3 regions of the Pseudomonas sp. NUPR-001 genome follow, and region 1 is predicted to be linked to each of the others. Evidence: riboswitches for the same ligand, from Rfam matches in the RefSeq annotation. Region 1 holds a riboswitch; each other region holds the start of a gene.

Region 1 (7,381 bases):
TGCCTTCCTGAACATGTCGGTGCTGCGTGCCTGCATCGATACCGGCGTGGCCTACCTGGACACCGCCATCCACGAAGAGCCGGGCAAAATCTGCGAAACCCCGCCGTGGTACGGCAACTACGAGTGGAAACACCTCGAAGAGTGCCAGCAGAAGAACATTACCGCCATTCTCGGCGTAGGCTTCGACCCAGGTGTGGTCAACGCTTATGCAGCATTGGCGCAACAACAGTATTTTGACCGCATTGATTCGATCGACATCCTCGACGTCAATGCCGGTTCACATGGCAAATACTTTGCCACCAACTTCGACCCGGAAATCAACTTCCGTGAGTTCACCGGACAGGTATGGAGCTGGCAGAACAGCCAGTGGACCAGCAACACCATGTTCGAAGTCAAGCGTACCGACGACTTGCCGGTAGTGGGTTCGCAGAACCTGTACCTGACTGGCCACGACGAAGTGCACTCGCTGTCGAAGAACCTCGACGTGCCGAACGTGCGTTTCTGGATGAGCTTCGGTGAGCACTACATCAACGTGTTTACCGTGCTGAAAAACCTTGGCCTGCTCAGCGAGCAGCCGGTGAAAACCGCCGAGGGCCTGGAAGTCGTGCCGCTCAAAGTGGTCAAGGCAGTACTGCCAGATCCATCCTCGCTGGCGCCGGGCTACACCGGCAAGACCTGCATCGGTGATCTGGTCAAAGGCACTAAAGATGGCCAGCCTCGTGAGATCTTCATCTACAACGTCGCTGACCATGAAGAAGCCTACGCCGAGACCGACAGCCAGGGCATCTCCTACACCGCAGGCGTACCGCCGGTAGCGGCAGCCTTGCTGGTTGCGCGTGGTGAGTGGGATGTACAGCGCATGGCCAACGTTGAAGAACTGCCGGCTGAGCCGTTCCTCAAGGCACTGGACGTGATGGGCCTGCCGACTCGCATCAAAGACGAGAACGGCGACCGTCCCTGGAACTGATAGTTCTTCAGTTCACAGGTGGTGACCAAGCGGGATTGACGCAGAGACTGCGTCAATCCCGTTTTTTTGCATTCGCCAGTGGGAGCGGGCTTGCCCCGCGATGCGATATGGCTGACACACCGCGCCTACAGGTGGCGTACCGCCCCCAGGGTCACCATGCCAGCCAGGCCCAACAGACAAATGATCCCCACCGCATAGGCAATCGTGCGCCAGGGCTGCCAGCGCGCCAGGTAGGTCACGGTATGCATCACCCGGGCAGCGGTGAACACCACCATCAACCCGACGGTAAGGGTGAACGGTGGGTAGTACACCAGGCACAGAGCACCAAGGACAAAAAACACCGGGATGCTTTCAAGGTCGTTGGCCCAGGCCTGCGCCGCGCGGCTGACTTGTGGCAGCTCTTGCGCGCTGGCCGGGCGCCCGACAAAACTGGCGTCTTCGGCGTTTTTGAAGGTTCGGCGGCTGATGCGGTAATAGCCCTGGTAACAGGAAATCGCCAGCATCTTCAAAAAGAGTACGACGACACACAAGGCAAAGACACTCATCAAATCGTGCATGTTCATTCCATTGACAGCGGGGGGCGTGATCATCGCCCAACCCGCTGTGCCACGTACAGCCCTTGCCTCAGTCGTGATGAATATCGCGGTCCTTGGTTTCCGGCAGGAAGAAGATGCCGAGGATGGCCGTCATCACCGCGATCACGATCGGGTACCACAGCCCGTAGTAGATATCGCCGGTAGCCGCCACCATGGCAAACGCCACGGTCGGCAGGAAACCACCGAACCAGCCGTTACCAATGTGGTAGGGCAGTGACATCGAAGTGTAGCGAATGCGCGTCGGGAACAACTCCACCAGCCAGGCGGCAATCGGGCCGTAGACCATGGTCACGTAGATCACCAGGATGGTCAGCAGCAGCAACACCATCGGGTAGTTGGTTTTGCTCGGGTCGGCTTTTTCCGGGTAACCGGCGTCTTTCAGGGCGGTGGTGAGGGTGGCGACGAAGGCATCATTCTGGGTTTTGAAGTCGGCGGCAGGCATGCCGGTGCCTTCGAAACTCTGCAGGACTTTATCGCCGATGCGGATCTGCGCGACGCTGCCCGGCTCAGCCTTCATGTTTTCGTAAGGAATCGCGCGCTTGGCCAACACGCTTTTCGCCAGGTCGCAGGAGCTGGTGAATTTGGCCTTGCCCACCGGGTCGAACTGGAACGAGCACTGGTTGGGATCGGCGATCACCGTGACCGGGTTTTTCTCCTGGGCAAGGAACACATCGGGGTTACCGTACTCGGTCAATGCCTTGAAGATCGGGAAGTAGGTGAGGGCGGCGATGATACAGCCGGCCATGATGATGCCCTTGCGCCCGATGCGATCAGACAAACTGCCGAACAGGATGAAGAACGGCGTACCGATCAACAGCGAACCGGCAATCAGCAGGTTGGCGGTTTGCGGGTCGATCTTGAGCATCTGCAGCAGGAAGAACAGCGCGTAGAACTGCCCGGTGTACCACACCACCGCCTGGCCGGCGGTGCCGCCGAGCAGGGCCATGATCACCACTTTAAGGTTGTCCCAGCGGGCGAAGGATTCGGTCAGCGGCGCCTTGGAGGCTTTGCCTTCGGCCTTCATCTTCATGAACACCGGCGACTCGCTCAGTTGCAGGCGGATGTACACCGAAACAATCAGCAACAAGATCGACAGCAGAAACGGAATACGCCAGCCCCAGGCTTCGAAGGCTTCGGTGCCCAGAATCGTGCGGCAGGTCAGGATCACCAGCAACGACAGGAACAGGCCGAGGGTCGCGGTGGTTTGAATCCATGAAGTGAAGTAGCCGCGCTTGCCTTGCGGGGCGTGTTCGGCCACATAGGTTGCCGCGCCGCCGTACTCACCGCCCAGGGCCAGGCCCTGGAGCAGGCGCAGGGTGATCAGAATGATCGGCGCCGCTACCCCGATGGTGGCGTAGCTGGGTAGCAAACCGACAATCGCGGTCGACACACCCATGATCACAATGGTGATCAGAAAGGTGTATTTGCGCCCGATCATATCGCCCAGGCGGCCGAACACAATGGCGCCGAATGGCCGTACGGCAAAGCCTGCGGCAAAGGCGAGGAGGGCAAAGATGAACGCGGTGGTTTCGTTGACGCCGGCGAAGAAGTGCTTGGCGATGATCGCGGCGAGTGAGCCATACAGGTAGAAGTCGTACCATTCGAACACGGTGCCCAGGGACGAGGCAAAAATTACCTTGCGCTCTTCTTTGGTAATCCCGCGGTTGGGCGTGCTGCCGCTGGACGTACTGTCGATTGCCGCCATGACTGTTCTCCGACTTGTTTTAATAGGCCGGAGCACCTACTCGAATTACCGCACCCTGGCCCTGGGGTTCGCGGTCTTGCATTACTGCAAGGTTGTTTGAAGCATAATCAGCTTTTTGCAGATATCCACTGACTTGCCCCGCGATCGCGGTGGGACTGACACACCGCGATCGCGGGGCAAGCCCGCGCCTACCAGGGGGATGTTTAGAAGCTGTAGTCGATGGTTGCCAAGTACGAGCGCGGTTCACCCATCAGCCACTGCTCGCCACTGTGGGCAGTCGCGGCGTAGCGGCGATCGAGCAGGTTGTTCAACTGCAGGCCCAGGCGCACATCGGGCAGTACCTGCCAGCCGAGGTTGGCATCGACCACGGTGAAGCCCGGGACGGTCTGGGTGTTGGCGGTGTCGGCATAACGCGCATCAACGTAACGCACGCCCATGCCGGCATCGACACCGTAGCCCAGGCCTTTGTTCAGCCACAGGTTGGCAGTGCGTCGCGGTACGTTGCCTGGACGGTTACCCGCACGCGAGACCGACTGGCCGTTGACCGTTTGCTCGAAGTCATCGTATTTGGCGCGCACCACCGAGGCGTTGGCCGACACTTGCCATTGGTTGGCCAGGGCCAGTTCCAGGGTTGCTTCTATACCGTCGGAGGTCTGTTGTCCGGCTTGTTCCTTCTGGTGGGTCACCGGGTTGTCGACCAAGAGTTTCTTCTTGACGATGTGATAGGCCGCCAGTGTCCACTCACCACGGCCGTCCCAGAACAGCTGCTTGATGCCGAACTCGGTTTGCCTGGCTTCTGTCAGGTCGAAATTTTGCTGGCTGGGGCTGAGAGTCACCAGGTCGCTGACGCCATCTTCACTGGTGGAGTACTGCCCGTACAGCGACAGCTCGTCGGTCATGGCAAACACCAGGCCGGCACGCCAGTTACCACCGCTGAGGCTGCGGTCGCTGCGGCTGTCGTTGACCAGATTGTCACGGTCGATGTGGTTCTGATCACGGCGCACGCCGGTCACCAGCGACCAGCGCTCAGACAGCTGCGTGCGGTTTTCCGCGAACAGGGCGAAGGTGCGGGTAGTGCTCTGGGACTGCGGGCGGGTCGGGCTGGCGCTGTGGAAGTCGCCGGGTGCCGGGTTCCACGGGTCGATAGAATCACCGCCGATGTCGTTGTACGGCGAGTTGCTGTTGATGCCGAAACGAATACGGTTGTACTCGGCGCCCACCACGGTTTTGCTGTTCAGGCCTAACAGGTTGTGGTCGAAGGTAAAGCTCTGGCGGTCGCCGATTTGTTCCTGGTCGTGCTTGATCTCCAGGTAGCTGCCACGTTGCAGTTGCCCCAGGCTGCTGTCCCAGGTGTAGTCCTCGGCGTTGCGCCAGTGTCGGCGGCTTTTCAGGTAGTACAGCTGGTTGCTGGCGCTGATCGAGTCACTCAGGGTCCAGTCGCTGTTCAGGCGAGTCCACTCATCGTGGTAGCGCTGCACGTCGTTCTGTACGTTGTAGTTCTTCTTGCGCAGGCTGTCGCGGTAGTGGCCGTCGATCAGCGGGGTGCCGAAGTAGTTCATCGGCTCGGCGTCGCCACGCTCGTGGGCGAGGGTAAAGCTGAGGCTGTCGCTGGCGTCGAAGCGCAGGGCGGCGCTCATCGCCAGGTTCTTCGAATCGCCGCGATCCACCCAGCCGTTGCTCGCCTGTTGGTTGAGGGTAAGGCGGTAGCTCAGGCGTTCACTCAACGAACCACCACTGTCCAGGCCCAGTTGTTGGCGGTCGTAGGAACCGTAGCCGAGGCGCAGGTGGTTGTGGATCTCGCCCAGAAACGGTTTTTTCGGGATCACGTTGATCACTGCACCGGTGGCGCCTTCACCGTAGAGCACCGACGCCGGGCCGCGGATGATGTCGATTCGTTCGACCATCCAGGGATCGACCGGAAAGGTCTGGGTACCAGCACCGGTGTACATGCGCGAGCCGTCGAACAAGGTCATCACCGAACCGTGGCCTTGAAATCCACGGGCCGAGAACGCGGTGTTGCCGTTGCCTGGCGTTGCCACCGAGGTGATGCCCGGCGAGCGGCTGACGGCGTCTTGCACGGTCTGGTTGTTGCGCCCTTCGATCTGTTCGGCGCTGATACTGCTGGTGCTGGCCGGGGTGTCCATGGCGCTGAGGTTCAGGCGCGAGCCGGCCGGCAATGGCGTGGCCAGGCTGATCGCTTGGTTGTCGCTGGTGCTGGTAATGGCCGTCGATGGCAGGGCCAGGGTGCCGGTTTCTGCGGCGAAGGTCGGCAAGGAGAATGCCAGGCAGGGGGCCAGGGCATTGGCCGCCAGGGTGTGAAGCTTGGAGTTACGGGACATGTCGTTCCACAATCTTTGGAAGGAATGAATCCCGGAGGGAACAACGCATGAAGGAATTGCGCGCGCAGGCGCCCGCAAACCGGCCTGCGCCCGCCCACCGCGGGGTTGCCAAACAAAGCTTCAGGCCGGTCTCCGGGCTTGCGAGGGTCATGAAGGCCTTCACCTTCCCATGCCGGAGCACAGTGGTGTATCGAAGGCTTCGCTCGCTTACCGTTGCGGGGGCAGCGCCGGACTAGTCACTTTGAGTGATGCACCGGCTTCCCGTTTCACCCTGCGCACGGCGGCGCAGGACACCTGAAACTGGCGCGCATCTGAACATTGAAAGCCTTTGCAGTCAATGAGTTGCGCTTAAGTCTGTGGGAGCGGGCTTGCCCCGCGATAGCGATCTACCTGACACCGCAATCGCGGGGCAAGCCCGCTCCTACCGGAATAATCAGCGGCCGCGTTTGCGCGACACCACCGCCTCGATGTTCTTGCGCCCGATCAGCATCGGCTGCTGCGGTTGTTCCAGCCACTTGTACATGATCAGGCAATCCACCAGGCCCAGACGCGCATGCCGGTAGGCGCGCGGCAGGCGCCCGACCACGTCGAAACCGAGCTTTTGCCACAAGCCCACCGCCACCTCGTTACTGGCGACCACCGAGTTGAACTGCATGGCGAGAAAACCCTGCTCACGCGCCAGACGCTGCGAGTGCTCGCACATCAAGCGAGCCACACCGCGGCCGCGCGCAGCCTCGCTGACCATGTAGCCGCAATTGCTCACATGGCTGCCGGGGCCTGCGGCATTGGCCTTGAGAAAGTACGAGCCCAGGAGCTGGTCATCCTCTTCGGCCACCAGCGTATGCAGCGGTGATTCCAGCCACAGCTGACGCGCCTGTTCCTGGCTCATGGCTGGGTCGAAGGCATAGGTTTCGCGGGCCGCGACAATGGCCTGGAAGGTGGGCCAGAAACGTTCGAAGTCGGCGGCGGTCATGGGGCGGATGTGAATCATGGCGGTTCCTGGCAGGGTGAACCGCAAGTCTGAAAGCGTTAATGCCGGCATGCAACTGTTTGTGCATGCCGGCACGGCTGGCGCTACTGCTCGACCTTACCCACGGCATCCAGCGCTCGCGCCGAGTACACCAGTGCGGCGCCGGCATTCATGGCGACGGCGACACCCAGCGCTTCGGCGATTTCCTCACGGCTGGCCCCGTGTTTGACGGCTTGCGCCGAGTGCACCGCAATGCAGCCGTCGCAGCGGGTAGTGACCGCCACCGCCAGCGAGATCAGCTCACGGGTCTTGGCATCCAGGTGGTTGGTTTTGGCCCCGGCGCCGCTGGCGGTAATATAACCGTTGACGGTGTCAGGGGACAGTTGCTTGAGGTCGCCGATACCGGCCATCAACTGCTTACGGTAGGCGTCCCAGTCCATCATGCTCATCGTTTTCACCTTGTGCGGTTGGCAACATGAACAGTGAAGCTAGTTTTTTTCTCTGTGGGGCGCCGTTGGTCGTTGGGCGCAGTTAATCAGTACTTTGGTGGGGGGCGGGTACAGCAAGAGGATGTGGAACGGGGTGGGGTGCGCCGCGATAGCGTGCAGATCAGATGTAGATGAACAGCAACAGCAACGCCGCCACCACTGCCCATTTTTCCAGGTAGTAGCGTGTGCGATTACGCTTTTTCAGCGCCTTGCCACGCTGACGAATCTTGTAGATGCGGGTGAACAGACGGTTGATGCCGCCGGTTTTGTCACCGGCATCGTTCGGCGCAGCCGCGGCGGCCATGACGTTGCGGCT
Region 2 (7,381 bases), 760 kb from region 1:
TGCTCGCTGGCTTCCCAGCCCGGCTGGTTGTCTTGCGCGCAGATCGCCTGCAGCACCGGAATATCCCGGCGAAACGGCCGCAGGTGCGGTTGTTCCGGGCTGGATTGGGCAAACCCGGTGGTGTTGATGATCAACGCCGCCTCGACCGCGTCCAGCCAGTCCTCTACTTGACTCAGGCAGCCCGCCTCCTTGAGGCTCGCCAGCGCAATCGGCAAAGGATTCAGCCCAGCGGCGTGCAGGCGTTCACAGAACGTATCGATAAACGCGGTGTTCGCCGCTTGCAAATGCGAGCGGTAAAACAGAATTGGCACCACCGGTTGATCGACCTGCCACTCGGCAAACCAGTCAGCCAGTTCAGCACTGGCTTTACGCGGGTGATACACCGACGTGCGCGGCAACTGCTGCGGCTCGCACCAGGCGTAATCGCGCTGCAGGTACTCGCTGGCCAGGTAATTGAACAGGTGAAGGGCATTAGCCTTGCCGCCCTGGCGCAAGAAGTGCCAAAGCCGCTCGGTCTGCTCCGCTGGCACCGTGCTCAGGCTGCTGAGCTCCGGGTCCGGGCGATCATCACCCGGTACCAGAATCAGTTGTACGCCACGGGCCGCCAGCTCGAGCAACTGCTCGACGCCATAGCGCCAATAACCGACGCCACCATGCAGCGACACCAGAATGACCTTGGCATGGCGCAGCACCTGGTCGACATAAAGGTCGACCGAGGCATGGTTCTGAACCTGCATCGGGTTGGCCAGACGCAGGCTGGGGAAATCTTCTGGCAACTGTTGGGCGGTTGCCGCCAACAGTGCCAGGTGTGAATCACCGCTGCAGAGAATGACCAGCTCGGCGGGGGTTTGGCCGAGGTCGGCAATACTGTCGTCCGGTACAAAACCACCGGGCTGGGTCCGCAGCAAATGCATGGGTCAGGCGCCCAGGGCAGCGCGCAGGCTCGCTTCCAGCGCAGCGGCATCGAGCTCCTGGCCAATCAGCACCAGGCGCGTGATGCGCGGCTCTTCGCTACGCCAGGCGCGATCGAAGTGTTTATCGAACCGCGTGCCCACGCCTTGAATCAACAAACGCATGGGTTTACCCGGAATCGCGGCAAAGCCTTTGACCCGCAGAATGCCATGCTGCACCACCAGTTGCGTCAGGGCGTCGAGCAGCAGGCTGTCGTCGGCTTCAGGCAGCTCGATGGAGATCGAATCGAAGGCATCGTGGTCATGATCGTCGTGATCGTCACCATCATGGTGGCTGTCGTGGTGGGTACGACGGCCATCAATGTGCGCTTCGGACTCAGCGCCCAGGCCCAGCAACACCTCCAGCGGCAGGCGGCCACTGCTGGCCTCGATGACTTTGACCGCTGGCGGCAGTTCTTCCTCGACTTCGGCGCGCACCTTGGCCAGGTCGTCGGCAGCGATCAGGTCGGCCTTGTTCAGTACAACCAGGTCGGCACTGGCCAACTGGTCGGCAAACAGCTCATGCAGCGGCGACTCGTGGTCCAGGTTAGGGTCGAGTTTGCGCTGCGCATCGACCTGCTCCGGGTAGGCGGCGAAGGTACCGGCGGCCACCGCCGGACTGTCGACAACGGTGATCACTGCGTCAACGGTGCAGGCGTTGCGGATTTCTGGCCACTGGAAGGCCTGTACCAGTGGTTTGGGCAGCGCCAGACCGCTGGTCTCGATAAGGATGTGGTCCAGATCACCGCGCCGCGCCACCAGCTCACGCATCACCGGGAAGAACTCTTCCTGCACGGTGCAGCACAGGCAGCCATTGGCCAGTTCGTAGACACGGCCACTGGCCTCTTCTTCAGTGCAACCGATGCTGCACTGCTTGAGAATTTCGCCATCGATACCCAGCTCACCGAATTCGTTGACGATCACCGCAATGCGGCGCCCCTGCGCGTTGTCGAGCATGTGCCGCAGCAGTGTGGTTTTGCCCGAGCCGAGGAAGCCGGTAACGATCGTGACGGGAAGTTTGGCCAGTGTTTTCATGCGGATGCCCTTGGCAGGATGGCGGGCATGCGCGACGAGAGCCACAGGCTGTATTGCCTGGGCGCGTTCGCCACCGGATCACCCCGCCCGGTTGATGTCGAAAACGGTTCGAGGCAGGTCTCCTGGCTTGCATGCTACTGGCCGTTGGCCAGTTGAACGACGCCTTCCCGCAGCGATGCAGTGGCTGTGTCGAACCGTTCAATGCTTACAGTTGCGGGGGCAGCCGCGGCTTTAACCGCGTTCCCGTCTTAGCTTCGGCCAACGCCGAAGAACCTCGAAGGCGCAAGGCTACGCATGCACGCGAGGCGGGTCAATGCCTGGAGCCTTAATGTCAACGCGACAAACCGCAGCCTGCAGCCTCAAACAAACATGTTTAAAGCAATAGCGTAACTTGTAAGTTATTTCCTGTTTATACACAAACTCACAACCCTACAGACAAACAACTCAGCAACATAGAATTACAAATACCGATTTGATAATTCAAAGAAACGCGACAAGCATGATTACCACCAAGCAACCAGCCACACAAGAAAGGAACTCTTGTATGCCTGAGCATTACCAAAACACCCCAATAAGTGTGATTTTCACATGAGCGCTAACACAGCTCTACGGCATTCGGACAATGCCGTAATGCTTGAACTTTCCATGCAGCTGAAAGCGTATCAGTATGTCAGTTGCCTCCAGTATCCGGCGCTACCCGTTACGCAACTGGGCGGCGAAACCTGTGATGCATTCAATGCCAGCTGGGACAGGTTAGAAGCGGACGCTTATTTAGGTGCGCAACACGGTATCCGCAAGCGCAGAATCTGCAAGTTCGAGTATCTTCAGCGAGAAAGACGCTGGAAGCCCCTCGACGATTGTCGCTTCTACCAATCCGCAACCGACAACCCGCTGCTGGGTGGGCTCGAGCGTATCTATGCGCGCAGCGAGCCGGAATTCACTGGTTCGCCGGTGCTCATGGCCTTGCTGGCCGCCGACCTGACGTTGATGGACTTCACCGTTGGGCCGCACGACTGGCAGGTGACCTGTCACCAGTTCAGAACCCTTTGCGACCCACACAATCAAGGCCAGGCTACACCCGAAGGTCGTCACCGCGACGGGCATGACTTCGTTTTTCAGCACCTGATCAAACGCGAGTCAGTCACAGGAGGTGAAAGCCGAATATACCGCGAACACGCAGAACTTGTATTCAGTGCAACGCTGACCCGTTACATGGAAACAATCGTGTTGAATGATCGCGCACTCTTGCATGAAGTTTCCCCACTGCAAACGTTTAAAGGCGCACAACAGGGTTGGCGTGACATGTTGATTATCGATTTCGACAGGATAAACCACTGATGAAAGGTTCAGCTTCTTTAGCCGCCACCTGCCCCAGCACGTACAACTATATTATCGAACAGTTCAATCAGGCACTTGTCAGGCGCCACACAACACTTTCACTTACCGCCAATGAAAACATACTGTCTGAAACCGCACGAACACTCGGACAAAACCGTCATTACGACCGCTATTTATTCAACGCGGAAACTGCGACGGGACACCATTACGCGGCTGAGTTCAACGGCATGCATGTCGAACATTTTCCCGAGGTCGATGAGCTCAAGGCCCTGGCCACCGAGGCTACACAGTCGATGTTCAACGCCGCGTTCGTGGAGTACCGAGTGCTTTCCGGCGTTCATTGCACGCTGAGCGTGCTGGCCACCCTCACCAACCCCGGCGACACGGTTTTCTCCCTGGCGCCAGCGTGCGGCGGGCATTTCGCCAGTCGGCCAATGGTGCACAACATCGGCAGGCGCAGCCGCTTTTTGCGCCTGGATAACCACGGCCAGATCGATCTGGCCGGGTTCGACGAACAGCTTCACGGGCTGGGCCACCAACCTGCGGCGGTGTTGCTCGATCACGGCCTGACAACCGCTGTGATCGCCATCAGACCGTTGCGCGAGCTGCTCGACCGCCACGGTTTCAGGCGCACCCTGATCATTTACGACGCTTCCCATACCCTCGGCCTGATCGCCGGCCAAACCTTTGCCAACCCGCTCGATGAAGGTGCGGACATTCTGCAGGGCAATACCCACAAGTCACTGCCCGGTCCACACCGGGCGTTGATTGTCTGTCGGCGCGCCGACCTGGCGCAGCAAATCGAGCAGTCGATCAGCGCGGGCCTGGTGTCCTCGCCCAACCTGCCAAGCCTGCTGCAACTGTTCATGACCCTGGTGGAAATGCACCACTACGGCAAGGCCTACGCCCAACGCATGTGCAGCAATGCCCGACGCTTGCAAGGCGCGCTGGCGGACGTTCCCGGCTGGACCGTACAGCCCACCGACACCCATCTGCTGCTGCTCGAAGGCGCTCGCTGCGATCAGGCCGCACAACAGCTCAACGAGCTGGGGATACGGGTCAACAACAAACGCATCGGCAGCCGCGAGTGCTTGCGTTTCGGGGTTCAGGAAATCACCCGCCTGGGTATCAGCGGTCAGGACCTGGACGCCCTCGCAGCCATTGTCGGCAACGTGTTGAGCAACAGCATTGACCCTGCCGACCGTCATCGCCTGGCGCACATTTGCCAGCGCCTGAACCGGGTGCATTACAGCTTTGATCAGCAGGTGCAGCCATGAGCGCACCTGGCTGCCTGATTATCGGCAACATACGCGACGGAGAGTATGAAGGACTGATTGCCGAAGGCATCACCCCCGTGCTGATTGCCGACACCAGCACAACCGCCAAGATTGCCAACCCAGCACTGCTGCCTGCCACGGCGAAGTACGACTTTTCCAAAGGGCTGAGCGCTGAGCTGGTCAAGCTGACGCAACAGTTGTTGGACGAGCATGCGTTCACCAGTGTGCTGAATTTCCGTGAAGGCTATGTAGCAATCACCGCCAGGCTGTGCTCGGCACTCCCAGCCTTGGCCCATCTGCATCGCAACGTCGAAAACACCCTGGACAAAGCCTTGCAACGTCGATGTTTCGAGCAATCGAGCAACCCAGACCTGCAGGTGGTTTCTCAGCACGTGCAGATCGAGGATCTGCTCGGCCGCCCGCACGCGCTGCCCTACCCGTTCATCCTCAAACCGGCGAACCTCTACAGCAGCCTGTTTGTACGCTGCATCCATAACGCTGAAGAGTTGCTGGCGTACAGCTGCAATGAATGGCCGGCACTGCAGCGTTATGTAGCCGGTAAACACCTGAGCTCGGATCAGTTGCTGCTGGAGGAGTACCTGCAAGGCTCGAACCATTCGATTGATTGTGCCATCAGCCCTGACGGTTCGATCAGCAGCTTCCCGATTGTTGATGTGATCACCGGAGTGGACATGGGACGCGGCGATTTTCATCACTTCGCCCGCTACAGCCCTTCGCTGCTCGAGCCTGACCTGGACCTGAAGCAGCGCTGCCATCAACTGGCCCACGATGCAGTGAATGCCTTGGGGCTCAAAGGCACCTTTGCCCATGTCGAGTTCATCCTGACTGCCCGCGGGCCGAAAGTGCTGGAGGTCGGTGCGCGTCCGGGCGGCAGCCGCATTCATGTGACCCGCCAGACGTGGCAATTGCCGCTGGAGGTCTGCTATCACCGCGCCCTGTCCGGGCAGGCGTTGCCTCAGGCTGGCGCCGTGCTGCGCCCGTTCGGCATCGTCACACCGTTTGCCCGCACAGATCGCACTTACGACGGCCTGCATCAGCTTGAACGCCTGCGCATGCTAGCGGGCTTTCAGCGTTGGTATGCCTATGTGCAGCCAGGCGAACGCATCGGCCCGGTCAGCAGTGGCTTTCAGAATTACCTGTATATTGAGTTCCACCAAGATGACACCGCCAGCTTGCGCCAATCGCTGCTGGCCGTCGCCGACTGTGACCTGTATGCCGAAAAGCCCGCAGCAACTCAGGGTAAACACGTGCTGCTGATTGGAGGACGCGACTCGGGGTTGGACTGGGACACAGCGCAGCGCTTTTGCTTCACCCTTGTCCAGCACCCTGCACAGCTGACCGACTATCAGCGTGAACACGCAACCCTGGTGATGACATCCGACCTCGCGGATCTGGACAGTTACCGCGACACGATCGAACGGCTACACCAACAACAGCCGTTCGCTGCCGTCGTTTCGTTTTGCGAAGCCGGCCTGCTGCCGGCCTCGCAGTTGGGGGCGCAGCTAGGCATCACCCACAACAGCCTGCACAGTGTCGAAGTCAGCCGCGACAAACTGCGCTTGCGCCAGCTGTTGCACAACAGCCCCTACGCCTTGCCGGCTGCGGCTATCAGCAGTCGCGAGCAAGCCCGCGCCTTTGTCCGCCAGCATGGCCCAGCGATCGTCAAGCCTGTCTGCGGTTCCGGCAGTCAGGGCGTCTATGCCATCGACACCGTCGAAGCCGTCGAACTTCTGCCATTGACGGGACACAACCTGATCGAAGCGTTCGTCAGCGGCGAGGAGTACAGCGTTGAATCGCTGAGTCTGGACGGCCAACACCAGATCCTCGGCATCACCCGAAAGTACACCAGCGGCGCCCCGAGCTATATCGAAACCGGGCATGACTTCCCCGCGTGCCTGGACGACGCCCACCGCAGCCAGATCGAGAGCGCCGTACTGTGGCTGCTCGAACGTATTGGCAACCGCTGGGGCCCGGCGCACAGCGAAATCAAGATCGATGGCCAACGCCTGCATGTCATCGAAACCCAGACCCGCTTCGGCGGCGACCAGATCTGGGAAATGGTCTGGAAAACCACGGGTGTCCATCTGGCGGCCGCGACCATTACCGCGATGACCGGCTGCCCATTGCCCGCGCAAACAGGCACTTACCAGCAAATGGCGATCCGCTTCATCGAAGCGGCTGTAGGCTGTGATCCGGCACAGCTGCACACACAACTACTGCAATACCCTTTTGCCCTGCGGGCAACCCTGCACTCCGAGTCCTTTGGCCGTCCCATCCAATGCTCCGGCGACCGCCATGGTTATGTGCTGCTGGGCTGTCGTGACGACCGCGAGCGGGCCTCCTTCAACAGCGTGATCTCCCACCCACCGTTCATCCACCAAGGACAGGCGCAATGACCCACAACGACCACCTGTATTACCTCGATGGCCCAATCAGCGCGAATTTCCCGTCAATTGCCTTTTCCACCAACGTCTACGACAACCCGGCGGACATTCTGGGCTCGATCACCGATCTCGCCCGTTACTTCAATGCCGTGGAGTTCGAGATCGGCGAAGATGCCGAATCAGTGTTCTGGTCAATGAGCGACGATCAGCGCCTGACGCTGGCTCGGCAAATCCGTCAATTCACCGAACAGCACTCTATCACCCTGACGGTGCATGCCGGATGGTGGGGCCGTCAGTACAACCTATGTGCCAGCGATCCGGGCGAGCGTGCCCAAGCGGTGAACTGCCTGAGCGCCGCCGTGGTGTTTTCGCGCGA
Region 3 (7,381 bases), 830 kb from region 1:
TCTGCGGGGGGAATCGAATCACCCGGGCCGATGAACTGCAGGTCGACTTGCGGGTGCAGGCGCAACGGGTCGAAGTCAGTGTGGTTGCTGATGCGTGGCAGTACCGGCACGATCACCTTGAGGGCGCGTGCAACCTTGTCGCCCTGGCGCTGGTCGATACCATCTTCGGCTTCCAGGTGCAGGTCCATCACGTAAGGCAGCACCCCGAGCACTGGTTTGCCGGTACGCGCCTCCAGCCAGTCCAGGCCGGGCTGCAGCAAGGCAATGTCGCCACGGAAACGGTTGATCACAAAACCTTTGACCCGCGCCTGCTCACTGGGCGACAGCAGTTCCAGGGTGCCGACCAGATGGGCGAACACGCCACCGCGGTTGATGTCGGCAACCAGGATCACCGGGCAGTCCACCGCCTCGGCAAAGCCCATGTTGGCGATATCGCCAGCGCGCAGGTTGATCTCTGCGGGTGAGCCTGCCCCTTCCACCATCACCACCGGGTACTGCGCAGCCAGACGCTGGTGCGAGTCCAGCACCGCCTGCATGGCGATAACCTTGTAGTCGTGGTACGCCACGGCATTCATGCTGGTAACGGCACGGCCGTGAACGATGACTTGAGCGCCGGTGTCGCTGTTGGGCTTGAGCAGTACCGGGTTCATGTCGGTGTGCGGCGCCAGCCGCGCTGCCTGGGCCTGAACCGCCTGAGCCCGGCCAATCTCGCCACCGTCGGCAGTCACCGCACTGTTGAGCGCCATGTTCTGCGGTTTGAACGGCACCACTGCCACGCCTTGACGCAGCAACCAGCGGCACAGCGCGGTCACCAGTGTGCTTTTGCCTGCATCGGAGGTGGTGCCCTGCACCATCAGGGTCGTCATGGTGTTTCCTTGCAGTAATCGTTGAGTGCCTGTTCCAGGCGCTGAAAATCCGCATCAGTGGCTGGCAGGCCGAAGCGCAGGCTGGCGGGCTGGCTGAACAGCCGCAGCAGGATGCCGCGCTGGGCCATGAACTCATGCACCTGTGCAGCCTGATCAATCACCCGATACTGGAACAGATCACAGCCCCCCGTCGGGGCAAAGCCGACCCGGCTCAGCAAAGCGGCCAAGCGTTGGCTGGCAGCGGCACAACGAGCGATCTGCTGCTGGTGCGCGGCGTTGTCGAGCAAACACGCCTGGCCCAGCGTTCGCGTCGGCCCGCTGACGGTCCAGGGCCCCAGCAATTCCGCCAGGCGTTGCAACAGCAGCGGCTCCGCCAGCACGAAGCCCAACCGCACCCCGGCCAGGCCGAAGAACTTGCCAAACGAGCGCAGTACGATCAGCCCCGCCTGCTGGGCATGGGCGCCAATGCTGTGCTGCGGGCTGTTGTCCATGAACGCTTCATCGACCAGCAACCAACCGCCGCGCCGCGCCAGACGCTGGTGCCAGCCCAGCAACTGTGCAGCCGGATGCAGGCAACCGGTTGGGTTGTTGGGGTTGACCACCACCAGCACATCAAGGCTGTCGAGCATCTCATCGACCTCCTCACTGCGCAGTTCGAGCACCTGATGCCCGGCACGGCGCCAGCCCTCGGCATGCTCGGCGTAACACGGCGACAGCACGCCCACCGTGCCGCGCGCGCGTAGCTGGGGCAAGGCCTGAATCGCGGCCTGGGAACCGGCGACCGCCAGCAGGTGCTCGACACCGTAATACCCGGCGGCGGCCTGCTCCAGGCCATCGTCGGTCTCGGGCAAGCGCGCCCAGGCACGCAGTGGAATCTCTGGAATGGCAAACGACCACGGGGCAATGCCGCTGGACAGGTCCAGCCATTGCTCCCGGGCAATGCCGTAGTGCTGCACGGCGCGTTGCAGGCGCCCACCGTGTTCAAGCATAGAGTTCAGCCCCCAGGCACATCAGCAGCAACCACAACCACACACCCTGACACACCAGACGCCAGCCACGCTCGATGGCGTCGGCATCCGCCGCCGGACCTTCGCCCAGTTGCGGGCGTTCGTGCAATTCACCGTGGTACACCGCCGGGCCGCCCAGTTCGACACCCAGGGCGCCCGCGCCAGCGGCCATCACCGGCCCGGCATTGGGGCTGTCCCACAGCGGTGCCTGACGGCGCCAGCAGCTCAGGGCCAGTCGGGTCTTGCCGAGCAGAGCGTAGGTCAACGCCACCAGGCGTGCCGGAATGTAGTTGAGCACATCATCGATACGCGCCGCCGCCCAGCCAAAACGCTCGAAGCGCTCGTTACGGTAACCCCACATGGCGTCCAGGGTGTTGCTCAGGCGATAGAGCACCACACCCGGCGCGCCCGCCACGACAAACCAGAACAGCGCTGCAAACACCGCATCGCTGCCGTTCTCCAACACCGATTCGGTGGCGGCGCGTGCCACGGCGGTTTCGTCCAGCTCGCGGGTTTCGCGGCTGACCAGATAGCCCACGCGCTGGCGTGCCTGCTCCAGATCACCGGCACGCAATGCGGCGGCAACCGGGGTCACGTGTTCGCCCAAACTGCGCAGCCCCAGCGCGCAGTACAGCGCCAGAATTTCCACCAGCCAGCCGATGTAGGGCAGCCAGGACAGTAAGGTGGCCAACAAGGTCAGGGGAATCACTGCCAGAAACCAGGCCGTGACGCCGTGGCTGCGCCAGCCACATCCCCCGGCGTTGAAACGCTGCTCCAGGCGCCCGGCCAGACGCCCGAAAGCCACCAACGGATGCCGACGCCGGGGCTCGCCCAGCAGCGCATCCAGCGCTACACCGGCAACGGTCAGCAACGCCACACTCATCAAGACTCTCCCCACTGGTTTTCAAAGAGCATGTCGCTCAGCGGGCGCTCGGCAGCCCAGCCCTCCAGCACCAGCATCGGCGCCGGGTAAAACGCCCGGACCGGGCCCAGGCACAGAATCGCCAGCGGCTTGGCGCCCGCCGGCATGTGCAACAGCTCGGCCAACGCCTGAGGTTCGAACAACGACACCCAGCCCATGCCCAACCCTTCGGCACGCGCCGCCAGCCACAGGTTCTGGATTGCGCAGGACAGCGAAGCGAGGTCCATCTCCGGCAAGGTGCGGCGGCCGAAAATGTGCTTCTCACGGTCATCCATCAAGGCGGCCACCAGCAACTCAGCGCACTCGCTGATGCCTTCGACCTTGAGTTTCATGAACTCATCCGAACGCTCGCCCAACGCCTCGGCCGTGCGCACCCGCTCGGCTTCCACCTGCGCCTGTATACGCTGGCGCAAGGCCTGGTCGGTGATGCGGATAAAACGCCAGGGCTGCATCAGCCCGACACTGGGGGCCTGATGCGCCGCCGCCAGCAGGCGCGCCAGCAGCTCAGGGGCTACCTCGCCCTTGATGAAATGGCGCATGTCGCGGCGTTCGCCGATGGCGCGGTACACCGCGGCGCGCTCGGCATCGCTGAAAGCCTGATCGCTCATGGCGCCAACAGCGCCGCCGCCGCATGGGGGTTGGAAGCAAAGTAGAAATGCACGTAGGACGCCGTCAAGCGGCCCTGACGGTAGACCGCCTCGGCACCGCGCCCGCCATTGGGGCTGTGCCCGCGGGCAATCGGCTGCAACTCGGTGGTGGTCAGCGAATGGTGGTAGGTGTGCCCGCGCAAGGTGCCCTCCGGCAACTCCACCGCTTGCAACGCCAGGGCAGCCAGGCGCTTCTGCATGACCGCCTCGCCTGCCAACAGGCCGAGCAACTCGGCACGCGTACCCGCGACATCGGTGAGGCTCTCCAGCAGGTAGAGCATGCCGCCACACTCTGCCAGCACCGGCTTGCCGGCCTGGTGATGATCGCGAATCGCCGCCAGCATCGAGGTGTTGGCAGCCAGCGCCTGGTGATGCAGCTCCGGATAGCCACCCGGCAGGTACAGGCTGTCGGTCTGCGGCAGCGTACGATCATGCAGCGGTGAAAAGAACTTCAGCTCGGCGCCCATGGCGCGCAGCAGCTCGAGGTTGGCGCCATAGGTAAAGGCAAACGCCTCATCCCGGGCCACAGCGACGGTTACGCCCTCGAGCAAGGGTTCGATGACCTGCACGCTCGGCGCAGCGAAGGCCACAGCCGGCGGCAACGACGACTCGCAACTGGCTGCCAGCGCCGCAGCGGCGGCGTCCAGGCGCACATCCAGATCGTTGAGTTCACTGGCCTGCACCAGGCCCAGGTGGCGGCTTGGCAGCTCGATCCCGGTTTCCCGCGACAGGCCACCGTACCAACGCAGCCCTTCGGTCAGGCTGCCTTCAAGCAACTGCGCATGACGCAAGGTACCGACACGGTTGGCCAGCACGCCTGCAAACGGCAAGTCCGGCTGGTAGCGCGCCAGGCCCAGGGCCAGTGCACCGAAGGTCTGGGCCATGGCGGTCCCGTCAATCACCGCAAGCACAGGCACGGCAAAATGCCGGGCCAGGTCAGCGCTCGATGGCGTGCCGTCGAACAAACCCATGACCCCTTCGATCAGAATCAGATCGGCCTCACCTGCTGCCTCCCAGAGCAGCCGACGGCTTTCCTGCTCACCGACCATCCACAGGTCCAGCTGGTACACCGGGGCGCCGCTGGCCCGTTCTAGGATCATCGGGTCCAGAAAGTCCGGGCCGCACTTGAACACCCGCACCTTGCGCCCGAGATTGCGGTGCAACCGCGCCAGAGCGGCGGTCACGGTGGTCTTGCCCTGACCAGAGGCCGGGGCGGCGATCAGCACCGCCGGGCAGTGGCGCGTGTCACTCATAGCTCAACGCCTTTCTGGGCGCGGATGCCTGCCTGAAAGGCGTGCTTGATCATGCCCATCTCGGTGACGGTGTCGGCCAGTTCGATCATTTCGTCTTTGGCGCCACGCCCGGTGACAATCACGTGCTGCATCGGCGGGCGCGCCTGCAGGTCGCTGAGCACCTGCTCCAGGTCGAGGTAGCCGTGTTTGAGGGCGATGTTCAGTTCATCCAGCACCACAAAGGTAATGGCCGGGTCTTGCAGCAGTTGACGCGACACCGCCCAGGCAGCTTCAGCGGCGGCAATATCGCGTTGGCGGTCCTGGGTTTCCCAGGTGAATCCCTCGCCCATCACGTGGTAACGCACCTGCTCTGGAAAGCGCCGGAAGAACAGTTCTTCGCCAGTGCTGTTGCGGCCCTTGATGAACTGCACCACGCCACACTGCATACCGTGGCCCATGGCCCGGGCCAGCATGCCGAAAGCGGAGCTGCTTTTACCTTTGCCATTGCCGCTGAGCACCAGCAGCAAACCGCACTCGTTCGGCGCATTGGCAATACGCTCGTCGATCACCGCCTTCTTGCGCTGCATACGCGCCAGGTGGCGTTCGTCACGCTCATTGGATTCAGTCATCGCAGTCTCCGCATAGCACTATCCGTCAGTTCGCAGCGAGCTTGTCGGCACAGGGCCGTACAGCGTTCGCGGCAAAAAAGACAGTAATAGATGAATGGATAAGGCAGACGGAGAAACGCGCAAGGCTGCGGCATGGGCCGAAGGATACGCGCATCACCCTCCGTGATGCCGTTGGCTGTAACAGGCCGGTCTCCGGGCTTGTGAGCGGGGCCTTGAACACCCAGGGTCGTGCGCCTTCCCGGGGTTCATTACCCAGTGGCCATGCGCGACCTTGACTCACCTACCGTTGCGGGGGCAGCGCCGGACTCGCACGCATTAGCGCAGCCACCGGCTTCCCTGTTTCACCCTGCCAGACCGCAGCCCACAGAGCACCTGAAACAAGTCGCGAAGGTTAGAGGGTTGCACCCGGAGCGTCAATGAAAGGTGCTGCACTGGCCTGGATCAATGGCGTGTTTGTCGGCTTGTGTCACCCTGATATCAGTGATATCAAATAGCCATGATCTGGCTGCACTCAATTACAACGATAAAGGAGAGAACGGCATGCAAGGTCTGATCATCAACAACCCGCGCCTGGAATTCCTGCGCCCGGCGCTGGAGCGCTGGGTTGAATGCATTGACCGACTCAACCAGACCCTGGGCGACAGCGAAGCGCCTTACTGGCACGGCGCTCAAACCAACCTCAGTGTGCTTTGCGCTGCCGCCTGGCAAGCTGAGCTCGTGACCTTGCAACACCACCCGAGTAAAAAGCAGCGCGACGAAGGCGACCGCGAAGGACATTGCGACCTGTACATCGCCAATCGTGAAGAGGCCGCCTACCTGCAAGGCAGCCAGCGCTGGCCGCGTATCGGCCGCCTTGACTTGAGCAACGCCCTGCAGGAAACCGTGTTCGCTGCCCGCCAGGTGGCCGCCCCCAGTCAGCTCAAAGTGGCTGCGCTGTTCGCCAGCCCGTGGAAAGCCGGGCAGCATGCCAGCCCGGAAGAGCTGCAGGACCTGGTTGAAGATCTGCAAAAGCATACGGCTTGCGCCATTGCCTGGTATTTCCCTTATGCCTACCGCAAGCTGCATAACGAGGCGGGGCAGTATTATCCGGGGGTTGCCTTGCTGCTCAAGCAGGCTTGAAATCAGGGCACGATCGCGGGGCAAGCCCGTCCCTACAGGGTAGGAGCGGGCTTGCCCCGCGATTGAGTCTCAACGCTTACGACACAACGTCAAACCGTCCCCAATCGGCAACAGGGAAAGGTCCACCCGCGCATCATCCTTGAGCTGTAGATTCAACGCCTGGATCGCCCGCGTATCGTCACTGTCAGGCTGTTCCTGCAACACCCGCCCGCTCCACAGCGTGTTGTCGAACAGCACCAGCCCACCGCAACGCAGCAAACGCAGCGCCTCTTCCAGATAACCCGGATAATTGGCCTTGTCGGCATCGATGAAGATCAGGTCGTAGCGCTCTGACGGCAGACTCGCCAAGGTCTTCAAGGCAGGCCCCAGGCGCAATTCAATGCGCTGTGCCACCTCCGCCTCACGCCAGTAGCGCCAGGCAATCGCGTTGTAGCTGCCTTCAAGATCACAACACAGCAGTTGCCCCTGCTCCATGGCCTGGGCCATGCACAGCGCGCTGTAGCCGGTGAAGGTACCCACCTCGATGACTCGCTGTGCACCGATCAGGCGTACCAGCAAGGCCAGCAATTGCCCTTGCTCCGGCGCTACCTGCCAGCGCGCCTCGGGCAAGGCCTGGGTTTCCACACGCAAACGCGCCAACAGCGGTGTCTCGCGAACAGACACCGCTTGCAGGTAGTGGTAGAGCGCATCGTCGAGGTATAGCGTTTGTGCCGTCATCGCCTACCTCGCCAGGTCAGGGGTTACGCGCCAGTTGAGGCGGCGCCAGAACGCGCTTGGCGTTGAGGTAGGCTTTGTTCCAGTAGCTGTTGGACAGGTAATCCAGACGCACGGTGCCACCGGCAGACGGGGCATGCACGAAGCGCCCCTCACCCACGTAAATGCCAGCGTGACTGACCTGGGAGCCGCCATTGGTGGCGAAGAACACCAGATCGCCCGACTGCAACGCGGTGCGGTCGATA

The links. A riboswitch is a leader RNA that binds a small molecule or an ion and turns the genes downstream of it on or off. The one in region 1 is predicted to bind cobalamin.
Region 2: linked by a shared signal. The riboswitch ahead of cobW (cobalamin biosynthesis protein CobW) and the one ahead of ACP6KB_RS10590 (TonB-dependent receptor) in region 1 are both predicted to bind cobalamin.
Region 3: linked by a shared signal. The riboswitch ahead of cobO (cob(I)yrinic acid a,c-diamide adenosyltransferase) and the one ahead of ACP6KB_RS10590 (TonB-dependent receptor) in region 1 are both predicted to bind cobalamin.

Annotation. Positions count from the first base shown of each region.
Region 1 covers NZ_CP197353.1:2,305,700-2,313,080, forward strand. The annotation lists gene ACP6KB_RS10575 (saccharopine dehydrogenase family protein) at 1-967, shown strand, start outside; gene ACP6KB_RS10580 (MAPEG family protein) at 1,093-1,524, opposite strand; gene ACP6KB_RS10585 (MFS transporter) at 1,592-3,268, opposite strand; gene ACP6KB_RS10590 (TonB-dependent receptor) at 3,472-5,607, opposite strand; cobalamin riboswitch at 5,714-5,920, opposite strand; gene ACP6KB_RS10595 (GNAT family N-acetyltransferase) at 6,041-6,598, opposite strand; gene ACP6KB_RS10600 (carboxymuconolactone decarboxylase family protein) at 6,682-7,026, opposite strand; gene lpxO (lipid A hydroxylase LpxO) at 7,187-7,381, opposite strand, start outside.
Region 2 covers NZ_CP197353.1:3,066,172-3,073,552, forward strand. The annotation lists gene cobN (cobaltochelatase subunit CobN) at 1-914, opposite strand, end outside; gene cobW (cobalamin biosynthesis protein CobW) at 918-1,985, opposite strand; cobalamin riboswitch at 2,081-2,277, opposite strand; gene ACP6KB_RS13820 (2OG-Fe dioxygenase family protein) at 2,616-3,323, shown strand; gene ACP6KB_RS13825 (hypothetical protein) at 3,323-4,600, shown strand; gene ACP6KB_RS13830 (ATP-grasp domain-containing protein) at 4,597-7,017, shown strand; gene ACP6KB_RS13835 (sugar phosphate isomerase/epimerase family protein) at 7,014-7,381, shown strand, end outside.
Region 3 covers NZ_CP197353.1:1,480,105-1,487,485, reverse strand. The annotation lists gene ACP6KB_RS06890 (cobyric acid synthase) at 1-866, opposite strand, end outside; gene cobD (threonine-phosphate decarboxylase CobD) at 863-1,855, opposite strand; gene cbiB (adenosylcobinamide-phosphate synthase CbiB) at 1,848-2,756, opposite strand; gene bluB (5,6-dimethylbenzimidazole synthase) at 2,756-3,403, opposite strand; gene ACP6KB_RS06870 (cobyrinate a,c-diamide synthase) at 3,400-4,695, opposite strand; gene cobO (cob(I)yrinic acid a,c-diamide adenosyltransferase) at 4,692-5,303, opposite strand; cobalamin riboswitch at 5,470-5,694, opposite strand; gene ACP6KB_RS06860 (hypothetical protein) at 5,844-6,422, shown strand; gene ACP6KB_RS06855 (O-methyltransferase) at 6,492-7,139, opposite strand; gene ACP6KB_RS06850 (C40 family peptidase) at 7,156-7,381, opposite strand, start outside.